Linked DNA regions of Ketobacter sp. MCCC 1A13808. The protein of the gene in region 1 interacts with the protein of each later gene in a pairwise test. Links are inferred from orthologs where the notes say so. Each region holds a gene or a part of one and is shown in the gene's direction. Other genes may lie near its edges.

What was found.
Region 2: the proteins of hfq (region 1) and rho interact in binary tests that used the Escherichia coli proteins (3 or more experiments, as listed by UniProt). The link is inferred for Ketobacter sp. MCCC 1A13808 from one-to-one orthologs.

What each region holds. Positions count from the first base shown.
Region 1 is NZ_VRKW01000002.1:379,627-382,592, reverse strand. It holds hfq (RNA chaperone Hfq), read left to right. Parts: upstream 1-1,333; coding sequence 1,334-1,600; downstream 1,601-2,966. Other genes in the region: hflX (ribosome rescue GTPase HflX), read left to right, coding at 1,768-2,966; miaA (tRNA (adenosine(37)-N6)-dimethylallyltransferase MiaA), read left to right, coding at 305-1,267; mutL (DNA mismatch repair endonuclease MutL), read left to right, coding at 1-278. UniProt on the Escherichia coli protein: RNA chaperone that binds small regulatory RNA (sRNAs) and mRNAs to facilitate mRNA translational regulation in response to envelope stress, environmental stress and changes in metabolite concentrations.
Region 2 is NZ_VRKW01000012.1:37,388-40,916, reverse strand. What follows is about bases 195-3,029. They hold rho (transcription termination factor Rho), read left to right. Parts: upstream 195-899; coding sequence 900-2,159; downstream 2,160-3,029. Other genes in these bases: FT643_RS18175 (2Fe-2S iron-sulfur cluster-binding protein), read left to right, coding at 2,191-3,029; trxA (thioredoxin TrxA), read left to right, coding at 195-468. Outside these bases: more of trxA, read left to right, coding at 145-194; more of FT643_RS18175, read left to right, coding at 3,030-3,204; FT643_RS18170 (ATP-binding protein), read right to left, coding at 3,205-3,529. UniProt on the Escherichia coli protein: Facilitates transcription termination by a mechanism that involves Rho binding to the nascent RNA, activation of Rho's RNA-dependent ATPase activity, and release of the mRNA from the DNA template.

The sequences.
Region 1 (2,966 bases):
GGGATGCCGACGTCGAAACCCTGGTGCGGGATGTGCTGTCGGATATTGTGACCCATGGCAGCAGTGACCGGGTCGAGCAATCGCTTAACGAGCTGCTCTCTACTATGGCGTGCCATGGCTCAGTCCGGGCGAATCGCAAACTCACACTACCCGAAATGAACGCATTATTACGCGATATGGAAGTCACTGAACGCAGCGGCCAATGTAATCATGGCCGGCCTACTTGGACGCAAATGTCGTTGTCGGAACTGGATAAACTGTTTCTGCGGGGGCGATAATAGTGAAGCCGCCGTGCATATTTTTGATGGGCCCGACGGCGTCCGGTAAAACCGCGCTGGCGGTGGAGCTGGTAAAGCACTTTCCCATGGACATCATCAGTGTAGACTCCGCCTTGATTTACAAAGGCATGGACATCGGCACCGCAAAACCGGATGCGGGCACCCTGGCTGCGGCACCGCATCGTTTAATCAGTTTTTTAGACCCGGCGGAAACCTATTCTGCCGCGGATTTCCGCCGCGATGCGTTGCAGGATATGCAACAGATAACGGAGCAGGGCCGAATTCCGTTGTTGGTGGGCGGCACCATGATGTATTTCAAAGTGCTGCACCAAGGTATTGCTGAGCTGCCGGCGGCAGACCCGCAGATTCGGCAGCAGCTATTAGATCAAGCGCAACAGCAGGGGTGGGCCGCCATGCACAAAGAGCTGGTTGCGGTCGATCCGCAAGCGGCAGCGCGTATTCACCCGAATGATCCGCAACGACTGCAGCGGGCGCTGGAAGTATACCGGGCTACCGGGAGAACGCTGACCCAGTGGCAGCAAGGTCAGAAAGGCAAAAATGGTGACCAAAGCTGGGGTGGGGCGCAGGAACAATTCCCATACAGGGTGGTCAATATAGCGGTCTGTCCTCTGCAGCGGAGTGTTTTGCATCAGCGCATCGAAGTCCGTTTTCGCGAGATGTTGGCGCAAGGTTTTTATGAGGAAGTCAGGGCACTTTATAATCGTGGTGACCTGCACCCGGACCTGCCTTCAATGAGGGCAGTCGGTTATCGTCAGATGTGGGATTGTCTGGATGGTAAATTAAGCTACGCTGAAATGGAGGAGCGAGGGATTATCGCAACTCGTCAGCTTGCGAAACGGCAGATTACCTGGTTACGGGGTTGGAACGACTTACATTGGTTGGATAGTCTTGATCCAGAATTATTCGAAAATGTCTTGAAAATTCTGCTATTGAACGACATCCTATGTAAGCCGACGTTTTCTCGTTAAACGTGTTTTGCATGTTTGCTTTTTGATCTTTTAGCCCGATTTTGGGCCAACACAAGGAGACTATTTATGTCTAAAGGGCATAGTCTACAAGACCCTTTTCTAAACGCTCTACGCAAGGAGCGGATCCCCGTTTCTATCTTTCTGGTAAATGGCATCAAATTACAGGGCCAGGTTGAATCCTTCGATCAGTATGTCGTCTTGCTTCGTAATACAGTTAATCAAATGGTGTATAAACACGCTATTTCGACTGTCGTACCAGCAAGAAATCCACGCGCCCATGGTGGGCCCACCGAGCGTGGCAATGGTATTGAAGGTGGCAACAGCGATATTTAAGCGCTGTTCCCTGCCTTTCCCTTCGGTAACATCATCAAACTTGGCTGTTGCCCCCAACGCATCAGGCAAGTTTGATTTCGTGCGTGATTTTTTCGCCATACCGCTATCAGAGTCTCTTTTGATGAGCAAGACTCTGCCAACCTTTCAGGAAAACAGAACACTGGTATATGGAATCGTTATTTGACCGCCCCCAAAGCGGAGAGCGGGCTGTACTGGTGCACATTGAATTCCCCCAGGAAAGCCAATGTGAAGACTTGCAGGAATTCGAGATGCTGGTGGACTCCGCCGGTGCCCAGCGCCTTGGTGTTGTCAAGGCTTCCCGGTCGGCCCCTAACCCCCGTCTTTTTATCGGCACCGGAAAAGTGGAAGAGCTGGCCAAGCTGGTAGCTGAATTTGAAGCCGATATTGTTATTTTCAATCACGCCCTGGGACCCACTCAGGAGCGCAACCTGGAAAAAGAGTTGTGCTGCCGGGTGTTAGACCGCACCGGATTAATCCTGGATATCTTTGCGCAGCGCGCCCGTACTCATGAAGGCAAGCTGCAGGTTGAGCTGGCCCAGTTGGAGCACCTTTCTACCCGCCTGGTGCGGGGCTGGACACACTTGGAGCGTCAAAAGGGCGGGATCGGTTTACGAGGGCCGGGTGAAACCCAGCTTGAAACCGACCGCCGGTTACTGCGGGCCCGGGTAAAACATATTCGCGAACGGCTGGTTAAGGTACGTAAACAGCGTGATCAGGGGCGGCGTGCGCGTAAGCGGGCGGAAATGCCCACGGTGTCGTTGGTCGGGTATACCAACGCCGGCAAATCTACCTTATTTAACCGTCTGACTGAAGCGGATGTCTATGCCGCCGATCAGCTTTTCGCAACGCTGGATCCAACATTGCGCCGTATCGAGGTGCCGGACCTGGGGGCCGTGATTCTGGCGGATACGGTGGGCTTTATCCGGCATTTGCCGCACAAATTAGTGGAGGCTTTCCGGGCCACGCTGGAAGAAAGCCGGGAAGCGGACTTTCTGCTGCATATCGTAGACGCGTGTTCTGATGAGCGGGAGGATAATATCTTCCAGGTCAACGAAGTGCTGCACGAAATACAAGCAGATCAGGTGCCTCATGTGATGATTTATAACAAAATCGATTTGATGGGGGATTTTGCGCCGCGCATCGACCGGGATGACGATGGTATTGCCAGGGCAGTCTGGTTGTCGGCGCAAACGGGTGCCGGTACTGAAATGTTGCATCAGGTGTTGAATGAACGCCTCGGCAAAAGTATGGTGGAGAGCACTTTGTGCCTGCCGCCTTCTTTATCCGCTGTGCGTGCACATTGTTATGGCTTGAAAGCCGTGCAGGGTGAAACAGCCGATGTGGC
Region 2 (3,529 bases), on another replicon or contig:
CGTCATGACACCAGTAGGAATTCCCCGCACACCGAGATTGAATACTAGCCGATGCTAATTGTACAATCGGAACGATGCGCACATGATTAATGCCCTATACTATCCGCTTAACACAGGTAGTCTGTGGCACAACTGGAGAAATACATGAGCAAACTAGTAAATGTAACTGACAGCAACTTTGAAGCTGAGGTGTTGCAATCAGAAAACCCGGTGCTGGTGGACTACTGGGCCGAGTGGTGCGGACCCTGCAAGATGATCGCACCGATTCTGGAAGAGATCTCCGGCGAATATGACGGCAAACTTACCATTGCCAAGCTGAATATTGACGAAAACCCGGAAACCCCCCCCAAATACGGTATTCGGGGCATTCCGACCTTGATGTTGTTCAAAAATGGCAACGTTGAAGCGACAAAAGTTGGCGCTTTATCAAAATCGCAATTGACAGCGTTCCTAGACAGTAATATATAATTACCCAACCCCGACTCTGCGAGCCGGGGTTTCTTACTTCGATGTTGCGCCTTCAATCAAAACGTAATAAGCGCAACAACGGAGAGCAAATCAAACTGTCTCTTCGATTCCTCACCCCTCAGAACTTTTGAATTAGCATTATGTGAAGGATCGGGCGCGAAGTCGTTTGAAGCAATAACCTGGACGCTTTGGCTAGCGGATGCTAGATTACTTTTAGTGCCTCCCTAAGTCCTGGGAAGCATTTCCCGAATCTAAATATATTTAGGGTCTACGAACCAAAGAAGATCCATCCGAACAGGATCTCTGCCAATCGCTTCTCGCACCATTTTTACGACCCGTTTAGACAGGAAGCTCTACTCGTTCGCTAACAGCCTTTTGGTTGTAGCTCTCCATACCTTTAACGTTAACCTTCAAACATGACCCCCACGGAAATGAATCTCACCGAATTAAAAACAAAACCCATTGCTGAACTGATCGAAGTAGCGTCTTCTATGGGCCTGGACAACATGGCCCGGACGCGCAAACAAGACATCATCTTCAGTATTCTTAAACGACATGCCAAAAGCGGCGAAGATATCTTCGGTGACGGCGTTCTGGAAATTCTTCAGGACGGTTTTGGCTTCCTGCGTTCAGCCGAAGGCTCCTATTTAGCGGGCCCAGATGACATCTATGTGTCACCCAGCCAGATACGTCGTTTTAACCTACGCACCGGCGATAGTATTTCCGGTAAGATTCGCCCCCCCAAGGAAGGCGAGCGCTATTTTGCGCTATTGAAGGTCAATGAAATCAACCTGGATCGCCCGGAGCACGCGAAAAACAAGATCCTGTTTGAGAACCTGACACCGTTATTTCCGCAGCAACGCTTTCTGATGGAAGTCGGCAACGGCAGCACCGAAGACATCACTGCACGCACGATCGACCTGGTCGCTCCCATCGGTAAAGGTCAGCGTGGCTTGATTGTGTCGCCTCCGAAAGCCGGTAAAACCCTGATGCTGCAGAACATTGCACAGTCGCTAACGCGCAATAACCCGGAATGCCATTTAATTGTATTGCTGATCGACGAGCGCCCTGAAGAGGTGACCGAAATGCGGCGTACGGTACGTGGCGAAGTGGTCGCCAGCACTTTCGACGAACCGCCTTCGCGACACGTTCAAGTGGCAGAAATGGTATTGGAAAAGGCCAAACGCCTGGTTGAGCACAAACAGGATGTCGTTATTCTGCTGGATTCGATTACCCGCTTGGCTCGTGCATACAACACAGTCATCCCGTCTTCCGGCAAAGTACTGACTGGTGGGGTTGACGCCCACGCACTGGAAAGACCCAAGCGTTTCTTTGGGGCAGCACGAAATATTGAGGAAGGCGGCAGCCTGACCATACTGGCCACCGCGCTGGTGGACACCGGTTCGAAAATGGATGAAGTGATTTTCGAAGAGTTCAAAGGTACCGGTAATCAGGAATTACACCTGGACCGCCGTATTGCAGAAAAGCGTGTTTTCCCGGCCATTAATATCAACAAATCCGGAACTCGTCGCGAAGATCTGCTGACATCGGAAGACGAACTGAAAAAAATGTGGATACTACGCAAGATCCTTCATCCCATGGATGAGATCTCGGCTATGGAATTCCTGATCGACAAAATGCGTGACACCAAGACTAACGAAGAATTCTTCGACTCGATGAAACGCAAGTAAATCATGCTACCCGGATAAGGCCTGCCTCGTCATGGCTCATACTGTAACCTTTCTGCCCCGCCAGCTGAACCTGACTGTGGCAGAAGGTGAGTCAGTATTACAAGCGGCTTTGCGTCAGGGCTTCCGGATTCCCTGGGGTTGCAGCTCAGGGTCTTGCCGGGCATGCGAAGGACGCCTGAAATTCGGTCGTGTGCAGTTAAAACACTGCGCTGGCGAAGTTAGTGCTTCAGATAGTGCAGCGGATTCGATACTCTGCTGTCTGGCGTATCCGATTGAAGACATTCAAATAGAGGTGCACAAGGTGTTGGCTCCCGGACAGTTCCCCACACAAGAAATTACCGCTCAAATCACGCATATCAAGCAAATTAATCCGGACGTTAAAATTGTCCAGTTCAAGCTGCCTGCAGGCAAAAAGATTGAATATTCTGCTGGCCAGTACCTGGAAATCATCCTGGATTCGGATATCAGTGCTGCGTTCTCTATCGCAAATGCCCCCCGCGATGACCGCACTCTGGAACTGCATATTCGCGCCAGCCAGGACAGCGTCTCCTACCCATTGTTAAAACCGCAACTGAAGGAAGGCGAATTACTGCGCTTGCGGCTGCCTTTAGGGAATACCACCCTGCACCGCCTGGAACACGCCAAAACGCTCATTATGATCGCGGCCAGCACCGGCATCTCACAAATGATCGCTATGCTGCAGGCGCTGATTACTGCCGGTGATGAACGTCCCGTATTTGTGTATTGGGGCGCGCGCCTGGTGCGGGATTTATATCTACACGACGAGATGAAAACCCTGGTAATGCGACATCCTAATTGCCGCTACATCGCCATCGTATCAGACCAACCGGAATGGCCGGCGCGCAAAGGCCTGGTGCACCGAGCGGTACTGGATGATCGCAACGATTTCAAGGATACTGCGATTATTGTCGGTGGATCACCGGCTATGGTCTATGCCACCTACGATGACTTTATTGCCGCCGGTATAGACGCCGGCCAGATTATTTCAGATGTGTTTGATTATGCACCGCGTGAAGCGCAATAGTCAGGCCGCCCCACGCTGCAACACGATCGCTAATTCATCGCAGCTAGCGCTGAGCCGGGCCCAGGCAAGATCGATGGCATTATGATCATTGCTTTTTGCTGCCAGTTCGAGTTGCTCTGAATAATACTGAACCCGCATTCCGCCTAAGCTTGAGGCCGAGCCTTTCAGGGAGTGCGCTATATTGGCAATATCATTGAGTTGCCTGGTCACTACCGCCGCTTCTGCCCGCTGGCGGCGCTCGGGCAACATATCGAGGAATATTTTCACTAATTCAGCCAAACGTGACTCGGATTGGCGCACGCGTTTCAATAACGCGGCTCTATCC